3 regions of the Pseudomonas sp. TE24901 genome follow, and region 1 is predicted to be linked to each of the others. Evidence: predicted binding sites of a transcription regulator. Region 1 holds the regulator's gene; each other region holds the start of a gene.
What was found. The regulator sigma-54, encoded in region 1, starts transcription at its own class of promoters, with help from an activator protein. The targets are predictions, from matches to a motif close to ANTGGCATNNANNTTGCTNT.

Region 1 (5,568 bases):
TACCTGGTCGACCGCAAGGTCTCCGGTGCGAGCCCGGAAATGTTGGTGGGCACACCGGATAAGCCTGTGATTCCTCCACGTATCTGGTTGTTCGTGTTTGCCATCATTGCCCACAATATTCCCGAAGGCATGGCCGTGGGCGTCTCCGCAGGCGGTGGCATGCCAGATGCCGACAGCCTGGCCATGGGCATCGCCTTGCAGGATGTACCCGAAGGCCTGGTGATTGCGTTGGTATTGGCCGGCGCGGGGATGTCGCGGGTCAAGGCGTTCTTGATCGGCGCAGCGTCAGGCTTGGTGGAGCCGGTATTCGCAGTGCTTTGCGCCTGGCTGGTCAGCCTGGCCGAAGTGCTGTTGCCGCTTGGGTTGGCGTTGGCGGCGGGTGCGATGCTGTTGGTCGTGACCCACGAGGTCATCCCGGAGTCGCGGCGCAATGGTCACGAAAAGCTCGCCAGCCTGGGGCTGTGCATCGGCTTCTGCTTGATGATGGTGATGGACACGGCCTTGGGATAAATCGCTTCTGTAGGAGCCCGGCTTGCCGGCGATGGCGTCCTCAGGTCCAACACCTGACTCAAAGGCCTCATCGCCGGCAAGCCGGGCTCCTACAAGGGATGGGGCTATTCGCCTTCGTCGAAGTAGTTGTTGATCAACGCCACCAGTGCAGCCATGGCTTCGTCTTCCTGTTCGCCTTCCGTCTTCAGGTGAATCTTGGTGCCCTTGCCGGCTGCCAGCATCATCATGGCCATGATGCTCTTGCCGTCGACCATCGATTCCGGTGTGCGACCGGCGCGGATCTGGCAAGGAAACTGCCCGGCCACGCCGACGAATTTGGCTGAGGCACGGGCGTGCAGGCCTAGCTTGTTGATGATTTCAATTTCCAGAGCGGGCATCGCGCAGGTGTTCCTTTCAGCTAAGGTCGCGGTGGCGGACCTGGACGTTCTTGAGGGTTTGTTGCAGCACCTGGCCCAGGCGCTCGGTCAGGTAGACGGAGCGGTGGTGACCACCGGTGCAGCCGATGGCAATGGTGACGTACGCGCGATTGCTCGCGGCAAAGCGGGGTAGCCATTTGAGCAGGTAGCTGGAGATATCCTGGAACATCTCTTCAACATCCGGCTGCGCGGCCAGGTATTCGGCTACAGGCAAGTCCAGCCCGGATTGTTCGCGCAGTTCCGGCTTCCAGTAAGGGTTGGGCAGGCAGCGCACATCGAACACCAGGTCGGCGTCCACCGGCATGCCGCGCTTGAAGCCGAACGACTCCACGAGAAACGCCGTGCCAGGTTCCGGTTGGTTGAGCAGGCGCAGCTTGATGGCATCGCGCAACTGATACAGATTGAGGCTGGTGGTGTTGATCTTGAGGTCGGCGAGGTCAATGATCGGGCCCAGCAACTTGGTTTCATCCTCGATGGCTTCTGCCAGGGAGCGATGGGGGCTGCTGAGGGGGTGACGTCGGCGGGTCTCGGAAAAGCGCTTGAGCAGGGTTTCTTCGTCGGCGTCCAGGTACAGCACATCACAATGAATATGCTTGGCCCTGACCTCCTCGAGCAGTTGCGGAAAACGCTCAAGGTGGCTGGGCAGGTTGCGGGCATCAATCGAAACGGCAACCAGGGGCTGGGCCAGCTCGGTGTGGATCAGTGCGCGTTCCGCCAGCTCCGGCAGCAGGCCGGCCGGCAGGTTGTCGATGCAATAAAAGCCGTTGTCCTCAAGGACATTGAGGGCAGTGCTTTTACCCGAGCCGGAGCGGCCGCTGACGATGATCAAACGCATGATTACTGCCCGTTCTGTTCATCCAGGACAACCTGATAAAGCGCCTCATTGCTGCTGGCGCCGCGCAGTTTGTCGCGTACGTCCTTGCGGTCAAGCATGCTGGCGATCTGCCGAAGCAGTTCCAGGTGCGCATCGGTGGCGGCTTGCGGGACCAGCAGGACAAACAGCAGGTCGACCGGGGCGCCGTCGATGGCGTCGAAATCGATGGGAGCTTCAAGGTGCAGCAGGGCACTGACAGGTGTTTCGCAACCCTTGAGACGGCAGTGGGGGATGGCGATGCCGTTGCCAAAACCGGTGGAGCCGAGTTTTTCACGGGCAATCAGCGCGTCGAAGACATCTTGCATCTCCAGATCCGGCACTTCGCGCGCGATCAGGTTGGCAATTTGTTCGAGGGCTTTTTTCTTGCTGCCGCCCGGCACGTTCACGAGTGAACGGCCGGGGGTCAGGATGGTTTCAAGTCGGATCATGGGGGGAGAGTTAACGACCTGTACCTTGCATCAGGTGCAGATTCTTTTCCTTATGCTTTATGAGTTGGCGGTCCAGCTTGTCGTAGAGCGAGTCGATCGCCGCGTACATGTCTTCATGCTCCGCATTGGCGACGAGCTTTGCATTCGGTACGTGCAGGGTGGCCTCGATTTTCTGCTTGAGCTTATCGACCTCCATGATGACCTGCACGTTGGTGATCTTGTCAAAATGCCCTGCCAGCTTGTTCAGCTTGCTTTCGGTGTATTCACGCAGGGGTTTGGTGACTTCCAGCTGGTGTCCACTGATGTTGACTTGCATACAGCTTCTCCTTCGTTGCCAGTGCATAAAGCGGCAGGCCGGGGTGCCTGCCACTGGAACGCTGTGGCCCGCCCGTCACATCAAACGCTTACGCTCGCTGGAAGGCGCGATCCCGAGGGACTCGCGGTACTTGGCGACGGTTCGACGGGCGACCTGAATGCCTTGTGCCTCCAGTAAACCAGCGATCTTACTGTCACTCAATGGCTTTTTCTGATTTTCAGCGGCAACCAGTTTTTTGATGATCGCGCGGATCGCCGTGGACGAGCATTCGCCGCCTTCGGAGGTGCTGACGTGGCTGGAGAAAAAGTATTTCAGTTCATAAATACCCCGTGGGGTATGCATGAATTTCTGCGTGGTCACCCGGGAGATCGTCGATTCATGCATACCCACTGCTTCGGCGATGTCATGCAGCACCAGCGGCTTCATCGCCTCGTCGCCGTATTCCAGGAAGCCGCGCTGGTGCTCGACGATCTGGGTGGCGACTTTCATCAGGGTTTCGTTGCGGCTTTGCAGGCTCTTGATGAACCAGCGCGCTTCCTGCAACTGGTTGCGCATGAAGGTGTTGTCGGCGCTGGTGTCGGCACGACGTACAAAACCGGCGTACTGCGGGTTGACGCGCAAGCGTGGTACCGACTCCTGGTTAAGCTCCACCAGCCAGCGCTCGTTGTCCTTGCGTACGATCACGTCAGGGACGACGTATTCAGCTTCGCTGGACTCGATCTGCGAACCGGGGCGTGGGTTGAGGCTCTGGACCAGCTCGATGACCTGGCGCAGGTCGTCTTCCTTGAGCTTCATGCGGCGCATGAGCTGGCTGTAGTCGCGGCTGCCCAGCAGGTCGATGTAGTCATTGACCAGGCGCTGGGCCTCGGCAAGCCAAGGCGTCTTGGCCGGAAGTTGGCGCAATTGCAGCAGCAGGCACTCGCTGAGGGTGCGGGCGCCAATGCCGGCCGGTTCGAATTGCTGGATTCGGTGCAGGACGGCTTCGATCTCGTCCAGCTCAATGTCCAGTTCCGGGTCGAATGCCTCAAGGATTTCCTCAAGGGTTTCGTCCAGGTAGCCCTGGTTATTGATGCAGTCGATCAGGGTGACGGCGATCAGGCGATCGGTGTCGGACATCGGTGCCAGGTTCAGTTGCCACAGCAGATGGCTCTGCAGGCTCTCGCCGGCTGACGTGCGGGTGGTGAAGTCCCACTCGTCATCGTCATTGCTTGGCAGGCTGCTGGCACTGGTCTGGTAGACGTCTTCCCAGGCCGTGTCCACGGGAAGCTCGTTGGGAATGCGTTCGTTCCATTCGCCGTCCTCCAGGTTGTCCACCGTCGGGGCGGTTTCCTGATAGGAGGGTTCCTGCACGTCGGAATTGGGTTTTTGCTCGATGTTGTCAGCCAGCGGGTCTGCATTGTCGAAGTCGTCGCCTTCTTCCTGGCGTTCGAGCATCGGATTGGACTCCAGGGCCTCCTGGATTTCCTGTTGCAGGTCCAGGGTCGACAATTGGAGCAGGCGGATGGCCTGTTGCAGCTGCGGTGTCATCGTCAGCTGCTGGCCCATTCTCAGGACTAGCGATGGTTTCATGGCAGGGGCTTAACACCTTATTCGCCGGCGCAATGCGCCATCCACGACAGGGCGCGTGAGCGCCAAACATAAGCAAATTATATGCCTGATATCGGGGGCTTTGCCTAGAGCGCGGTAACAATAAAAAAACTGAGGTTTTTATTGACTCCCGCGCGCGCTGGCGTTCGGCCTGACACCGCGACGCTTACAGGCGGAACTCGTGGCCCAGGTACACTTCCTTGACCAGTTCGTTGGCCAGGATGGTGGCGGAGTCGCCTTCGGCGATCAATTGGCCATCGTTGACGATATAAGCGGTTTCACAGATATCGAGGGTCTCGCGAACGTTGTGGTCAGTGATCAGTACGCCGATCCCCTTGGCCTTGAGGTGGTGGATGATCTGTTTGATATCGCCCACCGAAATCGGGTCGACGCCGGCGAACGGTTCGTCCAGCAGGATGAACTTCGGCGCGGTGGCCAATGCGCGGGCGATTTCCACACGGCGACGCTCGCCACCGGACAGGCTCATGCCCAGGTTGTCGCGGATGTGGTTGATATGGAATTCCTGCAGCAGGCTTTCCAGCTCCTTACGGCGGCCGTCACGGTCGAGTTCCTTACGGGTCTCCAGGATCGCCATGATGTTGTCCGAAACCGACAGTTTGCGGAAGATCGACGCTTCCTGGGGAAGATAGCCGATACCGGCGCGAGCACGACCGTGCATCGGCTGGTGGCTGACATCCAGGTCGTCGATCAGTACGCGACCCTGATCTGCCTGGACCAGGCCGACGATCATGTAGAAACAGGTGGTCTTGCCGGCACCGTTGGGGCCGAGCAGGCCGACGATCTGGCCGCTGTCGATCGACAGGCTGACGTCGCGCACGACCTGACGGCTTTTGTAGGCCTTGGCCAGATGCTGGGCTTTCAGGGTTGCCATTACTCGGCCTTCTTCTTCGGCTGGATAACCATGTCGATACGCGGACGAGGTGCGGTGACCTTGTTGCCATTGGCGCGACCGGCGTTGGCGACCTGTTTCACGGTGTCATAGGTGATTTTTTCACCTTCCGTGGTGTTGCCGTCGGTGCTGACGACCTTGGCCTGGTCAATCAGGACAATGCGGTTCTGCTGGGCGTGATACTGAATGGTCTTGCCATAGCCCTTCATCGGGGCGGTGTCGGCAGGTGCCTGCTTCTGTTCGAAATAGGCCAGGTTGCCCACCGAGGTCACGACGTCGATGTCGCCGCTCTTGGTGCGGGTCAGTGTCACCGTGTTGCCAGTGATCTTCATCGAGCCCTGGGTAATGATCACGCCACCGGTGTAGGTCGCGACGCCTTGCTTGTCATCCAGCTGCGCATCGTCAGCCTGGATGTGGATCGGTTGCTGGCTATCGTTCGGCAGAGCCCAGGCGCTCACGCTTCCCAGTGCTGCGCCCAGACCGAGCAAAATAGGGAGAGTTTTAACGAGCCTCATACTGTCCTCTTA
Region 2 (5,568 bases), on a different contig from region 1:
CTGGGGGGCGAAGCCGCCCCAACCAGAGCGCCGTGGTGTTTCGCAAAGACCGAGGTGCTTGGGTTTAGGGCGGCTTCGCCCCCCAGCGCGGGGCAAGCCCGCTCACTACAAGGTCGCCGATGTCGGCTATGAATATAGCCGCCACAAAAAAGCCCCTCGAGTGAGGGGCTTTTTTGTGGAGCGTTAACTCATCAGGTCATCTGAATGATGGTCTGCATGATGGTGCTCTGGGTGGAGATGGTCTTGGCGTTTGCCTGATAGTTGCTCTGGGCCTTGATCAGGTCCACCAGCTCGTTGGTCAGGTTAACGTTGGAGTTCTCCAGGGAGTTGGCCACGATCGAACCCAGGGTGCCGGCTTGCGGAGTGTCGTAACCCGGCTGGCCCGATGCAAAGGTCTCTCTCCAGGTGGTGCCGCCCGCTGGCTGCAGGCCTTGTTCGTTGTTGAAGCTGGCCAGGGAGATCTGGCCGATGGCCTTGCTCTGCTGGTTGCTGAACGTGGCGAACAGTACGCCGCTGCCGTCGATTTTCAGGCCGGTGATCTGGCCAGTCGCATAACCGTCGGTGGTCGGCGGGTTGCGGTAGGTGGCCGAGTTGTATTGGGTGATGTTGCCCATGTTGATCGCGATGCCGGTAGGGTTGGCAGTCGCACCGTTTGCCTTCCACACACCGTTGGTCACGGTACCCGGCACCCAGCCGGTGATGGTCAGGGTATTACCGGTCACGCCTGTCCCAGCAACACTGGTGAGCTTGCCGGAACCATCAAAGGTCAGCGTCGTCGCAGCAGGTGGCGCAGTGCCTGCGCCTGTGCCCGTTGGCAGTGTGCCGTCCGGGTTACGGCCATCGATCAGCGTGTAGGATTTCCAGACGTTGCTGTCGGTCTTGACCAGGTACTGCACCATCGGGTGAGCGTTACCTTGGTTGTCGTACAAGGTGGTGCTGTATTGGGTGGTGAAAGTACTGGTGTCGCTTGGGTCAAACGGCTTGGTCGTCTGGTTGATAACCGCTTCTGAAGAGTTCAGGTTACTGGTGGAATCCACCTTGGTGGACGCCTTCGGCGGCAGGTTCGACAGGTTCAGTTGCAGGTCGGTCAGGCCGCCCTTGATGATATTGCCATCGGCGTCCGCCGCGTAGCCTTGCAGGCGCGAGGTGCCGGTGTTGTTGGTGATGTAGCCGTCTTTGTCGGCACGGAAGGCACCACTACGGGTGTATTCCAGCGAACCGTCGCTGGCCTTCTGCACGAAGAAGCCGCCGCCCTGGATCGCCATGTCCAGGATGCCGCCGCTGTTGTTCACGTCACCCTGGGTGAACTGCTGGGACACAGCCGCCAGGTTCACACCGTTGCCGATGCTGTTCTGGCCGGTGCCCAGTTTGGAGGCCGCGTAGATGTCCGCGAACTCCGCACGGGACGACTTGAAGCCCGTGGTCGCGACGTTGGCGATGTTGTTGCCGGTCACGTCCAGTTGTTTGTTGGCCGCATAGAGGCCGCTCAGGCCGATGTTAAAAGACATGTTTCTCTCCTTCTGCCGTATTTAGCCGGCTCTATGTACCGATAGTCTGAATTTGCGACAGCTTGACGCTGCCCATGCCGCCTGCAAGGTTCAACAGCATTTCGCCGCCGGTCTTGCTCAGCGTCACGCTGGTAACGGTTGCCGGCAGCGAAGTGGCCAAGGCAACCGAGTCACCCTTGTCGTTCTTCGTGGTGGCGGCAAAGGTGTAGGTACCGGCAGGGGCGACTTCGCCCTTGTCGTTCTTGCCATCCCAGATAAAGCTCGCATCGCCAGCGCTCTGGGCACCCATGTCGATGGTGCGCACCACGTTGCCGTCCTTGTCGGTGATCTTCACGGAGACGTTACCCGTCGCCGCCGTCACCGCCACCGAACCGGTCATGCTCTTGCTGGTATCAACCATGGCCTTGTCGGTCTGGGTGATGATCGAACGCCCCACCAGCGACGACGCTTGCAGCGCTTGCGACGAGCTGAAGTTGCTGGAGATCGCGTTCACCGAATCGTTCAGGGTGTTGATCCCTTCCAGGCTGCTGAACTGCGCCAGTTGCGCCACGAACGCGCCGTTGTCCTGAGGCGACAGCGGGTTCTGGTTTTTGAGCTGGGTCACCAGCAGTTGCAGGAATGCGTCCTTGCCCAGCGACTGGTTGCCCGTCGCCGCCTTGGAAGCATCACCGACGCTGCTGTTGTCTGTCGCGGACTTGACCTTCGAGTTGAAAAGGTCCTGAACCGCCGTGTTGGTAGAAGTGGTATCAACAATGGCCATTATTTGGCGCCCCTTATCACTGACCCAGGGTCAGGACCTTCTGCATCATGGTTTTGGCGGTGTTCATCATTTCCGCGTTGGTCTGGAACGAGCGGCTGGCAGAGATCATGTCAGCCATCTCCTCGACCACGTTGACGTTCGGGTAGTACACGTAGCCTTTTTCGTTCGCGGCCGGGTGGTTCGGCTCGTAGCGGGCTTCCAGGTTGCTCTGGTCTTCAACCACGCCGAGCACCTGCACGCCTTGGCCGGCGGCATCCTGGTTCTGGAACAGCGAATCGCTGCCGCCGCTCTGGCCGCCCTGGAACATGGTGGCGAACACCGGGTGACGGGCGCGGTAGGTCTGGTCAATGCTCGAAGACACGGTCTCGGCGTTGGCGATGTTACTGGCGACGGTGTTCAAACGCGTGGTCTGCGCGCTCATGCCACTGCCGGCAATATTGAAAACACTGGCTAGGGACATGGCTTACTCTCCACGCAGGGCTGACATCAGCCCTTTGAATTTACTGTTGAGCAGGGTGAAGCTGGCCTGGAAGTTCACCGAGTTCTCGGCGTAGGCCGATTGCTCCAGCTGGGCGTCGACGGTGTTCTGGTCGATCGACGGCTGCATCGGCGTGCGATACAGCAGCGACTCGTCACCATTGCCCAGGCCTTGCGCTTCAATGTGACGGGTATTGGTCACGTTCAAGGCGAAGGTGCCATTCTTGGTCTTGTCCTGCTGTGCAGCGAGCACGGCGGAGAAGTCCAAATCCCGAGCCTTGTAGTTCGGGGTGTCGGCGTTGGCAATGTTGTTGGCCAAGACTTCAGCACGCTGGGCGCGGAAGCCCAGGGCTTGTTCGTGAATACCGAGCGCTTTATCGAAGCTGATGCTCATGGCGGAAACCTTTAGGCTGACCTGCTTTTCGTAACTGGGTTATAGCAAGGCGCATGCCAATTAACGAAAAGGCCGTAACTCAAGGGTTTGCGAGGGGTTTGCCGGTGGCAATGCCAGAAAAGCGGCAACGGGTTTCCGCGTGGCGCCAGTAAAGCGGCAATGGTGAGTTGCCGCCTTCATTTACCTTGCCGCAAAACAAATGTGGGAGCGGACTTGCTCGCGAATGCGGCAGGTCAGTCAATTTATATCTGACTGACAAACCGCATTCGCGAGCAAGCCCGCTCCCACATTGTTAACCGCGTAACTCTTACTTGGCCTGGTAGATGATCCCCGGGCTGCACTGCACCATCTGGTAATGATCCGGCAGACCGTTCAGCGCCTCGGAAGCACCGAGGAACAGATAGCCGCCGCGCTTGAGCGTGCCGTGGATGCGCAACAGGATGTCTTTCTTCACTTCGGCCGAGAAGTAGATCAGCACGTTGCGGCAGAACACCATGTCGAACTTGCCCAGGCTGGCGTAGCTGTCGAGCAGGTTGAACGAGCGGAACTCCACCCGGTTCTTGATCGGCGCCTTGACCGCCCAGCGCCCTGCCCCTTTCGGGTCAAAGTAACGCTGCAGGCGTTCCTGGGACAAACCACGGCCCAGGGCCAGGCTGTCGTACTCGCCGGTCTTGCAGTTGGTGAGCATGGTGCCGGACAGGTCGGTGGCAACGATTTGCGCACCGGCCTTCAATTGGCCCATGTTGGTCCGTTCGAACTCGTCGATAGCCATCGAGATCGAGTACGGCTCCTGCCCCGAGGAGCACGCCGCCGACCAGATGCGCAGGCGCTGGCCCGGGCTTGCCTTGATGGCTTCGGGCAGCACTTTGCTCTTGAGCACCTCGAAGGGGTAGGTATCCCGAAACCACAGGGTTTCGTTGGTGGTCATGGCATCGACCACCATCTCCTTGAGCCCGCTGCGCGGTTGACCCTGGATGCGCTGGACCAGCTCACCCAACGACTTGATGCCCTGCTGTTCCATCAGTTTGTTGAGACGGCTGGATACCAGGTACTGCTTGTTTTCACCGAGCAATATGCCACAGGCTTTTTCCAGGAAGACCCGGAACTGTTCGAAATCCAAATTACCCGTAGACAATGATACCGCCTCTTAAATCGTGTGACCGCCAGGGGAAATCCCCTAGCCGTGATCTGCTGCCTTGATCCGGTCGACTACCCGGGATGCCAGGTCATCAGGGCGGAATTTGGCCAGGAAGTCATCGGCGCCGACCTTCTTGACCATCGCCTGATTGAATACACCCGACAACGAAGTATGCAGGATGATATGTAGTTTTTGCATGCGCGGATCGTTGCGTATCTCGGCCGTGAGGGTGTAGCCGTCCATTTCCGGCATCTCGATGTCGGAAATCATCATCAGGAATTCTTCTTCGGGCTTCTTGCCCTCATCCACCAGCGTGCGCAGATAATCCAGGGCCTGGCGGCCGTCGTTGAGCGCGACCACTTCCACCCCGACGGTTTGCAGGCAACGAGTGACCTGTTTGCGCGCCACGGAGGAGTCATCCACGGTCAACACCCGCAGCGATACAGCCTTGTGCGCGGTTTCGGCATCGACCACACCCACCGAGATGTTCTCCGAGGTCGGCGCCACTTCGGCGAGGATCTTCTCCACGTCGATGATTTCCACCAACTGGTTGTCGACCCGCGTCACTGCCGTGAGGTAGTGATCGCGGCCGGTGCCCTTGGGCGGCGGATGGATCTCTTCCCAGTTCATGTTGACGATGCGCTCCACCGAGCGCACCAGGAAGCCCTGGGTCTTGGTGTTGTACTCGGTGATGATCACGAACGGGCTCTCACGGTCCTGCAAGCCGGCAGAACCGGTGGCCATGGCCAGGTCAAGAATCGGGATCGTCGCCCCGCGGATGTTGGCAACGCCACACACCACCGGGCTGGACTTGGGCATGATCGTCAGCTTGGGACACTGCAGCACTTCCCGCACCTTGAACACGTTGATGCCATATAGCTGCTTGCCGTCCAGGCGAAAAAGCAACAACTCCAGGCGATTCTGCCCTACCAGCTGTGTGCGCTGGTTTACTGAATCCATTACACCTGCCATGCCCAGACTCCTACGCTAAAACCTAAAGGGTACGACGCGTACCCAACATTAAACGGCACGAGCTTTGCTTTTTATTGGTCATGAACCTTAAAACGACAGTTTCCCGACGCCTTGCTCCCCAACGACTACGCAGCTTCCTCTGTGCGTCGCTGGCATTGCTTGCCGTGGGCACAGGGGCCACGGCCCGCGCAGATAACGTCACCTTGCCTGATCTACTTATCGGCGTCACCCAGGGCTTTCTTGAGTTCACTGTAGAAGATTATCTGGCGACCACCCAGACGCCCGGGCGCTACGAAATCCAGGTCAACCAGCTGGACCC
Region 3 (5,568 bases), on a different contig from region 1:
CGGCACCGATAGCGACAACCGGAGTGTTCGGCTTGACGCGACCACGAGCGATACGGCCAACGCCGATAACACCCAGGAAGCTGTTGTAGTCCAGAGCGGAGATCTGCATCTGGAACGCGCCGTCACGGTCAACAGCCGGTGCTGGCACGTTGTCGACGATCGACTGGTACAGCGGGGTCATGTCTTCAGCCATGTCGTTGTGGTCCAGACCGGCAATACCGTTCAGGGCCGAGGCGTAGACGACTTTGAAGTCCAGCTGTTCTTCGGTGGCACCCAGGTTGTCGAACAGGTCGAAGATCTGGTCCAGAACCCAGTCCGGACGCGCGCCTGGACGGTCAACCTTGTTGATGCACACGATCGGACGCAGGCCGGCTTCGAACGCCTTCTTGGTCACGAAACGGGTTTGCGGCATAGGGCCGTCTTGGGCATCAACCAGCAGCAGAACGGAGTCAACCATCGACATGACGCGTTCTACTTCGCCGCCGAAGTCGGCGTGGCCCGGGGTGTCCACGATGTTGATGTGGTAGCCGTTCCAGTTGATAGCGGTGTTTTTTGCCAGGATGGTAATACCGCGCTCTTTTTCCTGGTCGTTGGAGTCCATCACGCGCTCGTCGTTGAGCTCGTTGCGCTCCAGGGTGCCGGATTGACGCAGGAGTTTGTCTACCAGGGTGGTTTTACCATGGTCAACGTGAGCAATGATGGCGATGTTACGTAGATTTTCGATCACTTGTGTATCTCGATCAGAGGATTCGGTGTGCTGACAGGTCGTGGCAGCGATTAACAGTAGAGTCAGGCCTTGCCGTTACAGCTTGACGGCAGAGTCGGGGGGCCGGTGACGCAGGCCACAGGCAAACAGCCCCGGGCTCTTAGCTCGGTCGATAAACGCGCACATTGGCATGCCCCTCACTGAGCAAATGGTGGGCATGCAGGCGACTCATCACGCCTTTGTCGCAATACAGCAGGTACTGACGGCTGTTATCCAGTTCCTTGAAACGCGCGTTCAGTGCGTAGAACGGCAGCGTTTGCACGTCGATGCCAGCGATTTCCAGTGGCTCATCTTCAGCGGCATCCGGGTGACGGATGTCGATGACGATCTGGCCGGCCAGGGCTTCGCTGACTTCTTCGATCTTCACATCCTGGCCCAACTCGTCGATCACGCGATCGATCGGGACCAGCTTGGCGTTCTCGAGCGCACGCTCCAGGATCGCCATGTCGAATTCTTTCTCTTCATGCTCCACGCGGTAACGCTTGGCGTGGGTCTTGGGGTTCACCGAAATGACCCCGCAGTACTCAGGCATGTGCTTGGCAAAGTCGGCGGTGCCGATTTCTTCTGCCAGGTCGATGATGTCCTGCTTGTGGCTGGCGATCAGCGGGCGCAAGACCAGCTTCTCGGTGACGCAATCGATGATCGACAGGTTGGGCAGCGTCTGGCTGGACACCTGGGAGATCGCTTCACCGGTCACCAGCGCATCGATGTGCAGGCGGTCGGCAATGCTCGACGCCGCGCGCAACATCATACGCTTCAATACTACGCCCATATGACCGTTATCGACTTTACCGAGAATTTCTCCCAGCACTTCCTCGAACGGTACGCTCACAAATAGCACGCGTTGGGAGCTGCCGTATTTCTTCCAGATAAAGTGCGCAACTTCCATCACGCCCAATTCGTGTGCACGCCCGCCCAGGTTAAAGAAGCAGAAGTGGCTCATCAGGCCACGGCGCATGATCTGGTAGGCCGCCACCGTGGAATCGAAACCGCCGGACATGAGTACCAGGGTCTGTTCCAGGGCGCCCAGCGGGTAGCCGCCGATGCTGTTGTGCTGGCTGTGGATCACAAACAACCGTTGGTCGCGAATTTCGATACGGACTTCGATTTCCGGCGTTTTCAGCGAGATTCCTGCCGCGCCGCACTCGCGACGCAGCTTGCTGCCGACGTATTTTTCGACGTCCATGGAGCTGAACGGGTGCTTGCCGGCGCGCTTGCAGCGCACCGAAAAGATCTTGCCGGTCAGCGAGTCACCGTAGTGCTGCTTGCACTTCTCGGTGATGTCGTCGAAGTCGCCCAGCGCGTACTCATCCACCTGCAGGAAATGCGCGATGCCCGGCATGCAGCTCAGGCGCTCGGTCATGTCCTTCAAGGCTTTGGCGTCGGTAATGCGGGTTTCCAGCTCGAGGTTGTCCCACACACCGTTCACCACCACAGCCGGGTCCAGGTCTCGGAGCACGGCACGGATGTTCTTGGCCAATTGACGGATGAAACGCGTCCGTACCGGTCGGCTCTTGATGGTGATCTCGGGGAAGACTTTAACGATTAATTTCATGGAAACAGCGCGCGCCGGGCCTGCTGAAAAAGGGGGGCGCGGATTATAGCGGAAATCGCTCAAGGTTTAACCAGTTAATATGCACAACAGGTTGAGCGCACCAAAACAGGTCATTTTCACGAATTAACGCTACATTGCAGTGCGTTATTTTTTCCGTTTCAGCGGATTGCACCGTTATAGGGGCCATTTTGAGGCAAAAAGGCCATGTTGGCGCACTGGCATGCAATTTGCTCCCTTGTGAGGCAGGTTGCCTTGGCGGAGTATCCGCGCCGGCATCACCCACATTCTAAGGGCTAACTCCACTACCCAGCCCGAAGCCACCCGGAGGACACCATGTCGAAGTCGGTTCAACTCATCAAAGATCATGACGTTAAATGGATTGATCTGCGCTTCACGGACACCAAAGGTACTCAGCACCACGTGACCATGCCGGCTCGCGACGCGCTGGATGATGCTTTCTTCGAAGAAGGCAAAATGTTCGACGGCTCCTCCATCGCTGGCTGGAAAGGCATCGAAGCTTCCGACATGATCCTGATGCCGGACGACAGCACTGCCGTGCTCGACCCGTTCACCGAAGACCCAACCCTGATCATCGTCTGCGACGTGATCGAGCCTTCGACCATGCAAGGCTACGACCGCGACCCACGTGCGATCGCCAAGCGTGCCGAGGAATACCTGAAGTCGACCGGTATCGGCGACACTGTATTCGTAGGCCCAGAGCCAGAATTCTTCATCTTTGATTCGGTCAAGTTCAAGTCCGACATCTCCGGCTCCATGTTCAAGATCTTCTCCGAACAAGGTTCGTGGATGTCCGACCAGGACGTGGAAGGCGGCAACAAAGGCCACCGTCCAGGTATCAAAGGTGGCTACTTCCCAGTTCCGCCGTTCGACCACGACCACGAAATCCGTACCTCCATGTGCAACGCCATGGAAGAAATGGGCCTGGTCATCGAAGTTCACCACCACGAAGTGGCGACTGCCGGCCAGAACGAAATCGGCGTGAAGTTCAACACCCTGGTTGCCAAGGCTGACGAAGTTCAGACCCTGAAGTACTGCGTACACAACGTGGCTGATGCCTACGGCCGTACCGCTACCTTCATGCCTAAGCCTCTGTACGGCGATAACGGTTCGGGTATGCATGTTCACCTGTCCATCGCTAAAGAAGGCAAGAACACCTTCGCTGGCGAAGGTTATGCCGGCCTGTCCGACACTGCCCTGTACTTCATCGGCGGTATCATCAAGCACGGTAAGGCCCTGAACGGCTTCACCAACCCGTCGACCAACTCCTACAAGCGTCTGGTCCCAGGTTTCGAAGCACCGGTAATGCTGGCCTACTCGGCGCGTAACCGCTCCGCCTCGATCCGTATTCCTTACGTGTCCAGCCCTCGCGCTCGCCGCATCGAAGCCCGCTTCCCGGATCCAGCAGCCAACCCATACCTGGCCTTCGCTGCCCTGGTAATGGCGGGTCTGGACGGTATCCAGAACAAGATCCACCCTGGCGATGCCGCCGACAAAAACTTGTATGACCTGCCGCCTGAAGAGGCCAAAGAGATCCCACAAGTGTGCGGCAGCCTGAAAGAAGCCCTGGAAGAGCTGGACAAGGGCCGTGCGTTCCTGACCAAAGGCGGCGTATTCAGCGACGACTTCATCGATGCCTACATCGAGCTGAAAAGCGAAGAAGAAATCAAAGTACGCACCTTCGTACACCCACTGGAATACGAGCTGTACTACAGCTGCTAATCCAGTAGCGCTACTTGACGTAGCGTGACAAGAAAGGCCTCCTTCGGGAGGTCTTTTTTTTGCCCAGGCTTTTTGAACACTATAAAAGAGGGCTGGCGCCCTCCCATCAGGAGATCACCGTTGAAACGTCGACTCTTATTTGCCCTGCTATTTGCCAGTGCCAGCGCCCACGCTGCGCCACCCACGCTCGACCCCCTGCTCAACAGCATCGCCGAACGCCTGCAGATCGCCGAACAGGTCGCCCTGAGCAAATGGGACAGCCACAAGCCCGTGGAGGACAAGACGCGCGAACAAGAGGTGATCGCCAGTGCTGCCACCCAGGCACCGAGCTACAAACTGAGCCCTGCTGCCGCCGAGCAGTTTTTCTCGGCGCAGATCGAAGCCAACAAACTGGTGCAATACACCCTGCTGTCCGACTGGCAGTTCCAGGGCAAGTCGCCCGACGATCCACGCCCGGACTTGGTGAAGCAGATTCGCCCCCGCCTCGACGAACTGCAAAAACGCCTGCTCCAGCAATTGGCGGACTTCACCCCGCAACGCACCGACCCTCAGTGCCCGCAGTGGCTGGCGCAGGCCGTCCACGAACCGCTGAACGAGCCCATGCAACAACTGGCGATGATCCGCGCCACCGCCGAGCTGTGCATCCACAAAGGCTAGAGCCTGCAAACCCCATCAAAACTGTGGGAGCGGGCTTGCTCGCGAAAGCGGCGCATCAGTCAATGAAGATGTCGACTGAAGTACCGTATTCGCGAGCAAGCCCGCTCCCACATTTGAATTGCGCTCATTCAGGTGCTTCCTGAACAACCTTCACAAAACCGCACTATATTGGTGCGATAGGCTGCACCCTTCCCATCGACTCAGCCCATTTTGGTTCGAAACTTCCCGAGCAAGCTGGCAGAACGCCACAGTTTCGCGCCTAAAACCCCCATTTCAGGGGTTTCGCGCTTCTTTTCGGAGCCTTGGTTTGGTTTTTGCATTTTCCTTGTATCAGCGTGTGCCCGAAGCCCGCGCCTTGCTCCAAAAGAGGTCCTGATGACCATCAGCGATGCACTGCACCGTTTGCTACTCGACAACCTGACCACGGCGACCATCCTGCTCAATGACGACCTGCGTCTTGAGTACATGAACCCGGCGGCGGAGATGCTCCTGGCCATCAGCGGCCAGCGCAGCCATGGGCAGTTCATCAGCGAATTGTTCACCGAGTCGGCCGAGGCCTTGAGCTCGCTGCGCCAGGCGGTGGAGCAGGCACACCCGTTCACCAAGCGCGAGGCGATGCTCACGGCCCTTACCGGCCAGACGTTGACCGTCGACTACGCCGTGACCCCCATCCTGAGCAACGGCGCCACCCTGCTATTGCTGGAAGTGCACCCCCGCGACCGCCTGCTGCGCATCACCAAGGAGGAAGCGCAGTTGTCCAAGCAGGAGACCAGCAAGATGCTGGTGCGCGGCCTGGCCCATGAAATCAAGAACCCGCTGGGAGGCATCCGTGGCGCGGCGCAATTGCTGG

Region 2: flgB (flagellar basal body rod protein FlgB) is a predicted target of sigma-54. The motif match lies at 3,181-3,200, and genes of this name have one in related genera.
Region 3: glnA (glutamate--ammonia ligase) is a predicted target of sigma-54. The motif match lies at 2,536-2,555, and genes of this name have one in related genera.

What each region holds. Positions count from the first base shown of each region.
Region 1 covers NZ_JBSSAF010000002.1:221,568-227,135, forward strand. The annotation lists gene ACVWVP_RS04700 (ZIP family metal transporter) at 1-510, shown strand, start outside; gene ACVWVP_RS04705 (HPr family phosphocarrier protein) at 615-887, opposite strand; gene rapZ (RNase adapter RapZ) at 904-1,761, opposite strand; gene ptsN (PTS IIA-like nitrogen regulatory protein PtsN) at 1,764-2,228, opposite strand; gene hpf (ribosome hibernation-promoting factor, HPF/YfiA family) at 2,239-2,544, opposite strand; gene ACVWVP_RS04725 (RNA polymerase factor sigma-54) at 2,620-4,113, opposite strand; gene lptB (LPS export ABC transporter ATP-binding protein) at 4,298-5,023, opposite strand; gene lptA (lipopolysaccharide transport periplasmic protein LptA) at 5,023-5,556, opposite strand; gene lptC (LPS export ABC transporter periplasmic protein LptC) at 5,543-5,568, opposite strand, start outside.
Region 2 covers NZ_JBSSAF010000007.1:340,166-345,733, forward strand. The annotation lists gene flgE (flagellar hook protein FlgE) at 192-1,508, opposite strand; gene flgD (flagellar hook assembly protein FlgD) at 1,540-2,268, opposite strand; gene flgC (flagellar basal body rod protein FlgC) at 2,285-2,728, opposite strand; gene flgB (flagellar basal body rod protein FlgB) at 2,732-3,139, opposite strand; gene cheR (protein-glutamate O-methyltransferase CheR) at 3,447-4,274, opposite strand; gene ACVWVP_RS16780 (chemotaxis protein CheV) at 4,317-5,249, opposite strand; gene flgA (flagellar basal body P-ring formation chaperone FlgA) at 5,330-5,568, shown strand, end outside.
Region 3 covers NZ_JBSSAF010000003.1:397,644-403,211, forward strand. The annotation lists gene typA (translational GTPase TypA) at 1-727, opposite strand, end outside; gene thiI (tRNA uracil 4-sulfurtransferase ThiI) at 867-2,321, opposite strand; gene glnA (glutamate--ammonia ligase) at 2,655-4,061, shown strand; gene ACVWVP_RS07935 (chorismate mutase) at 4,182-4,718, shown strand; gene glnL (nitrogen regulation protein NR(II)) at 5,094-5,568, shown strand, end outside.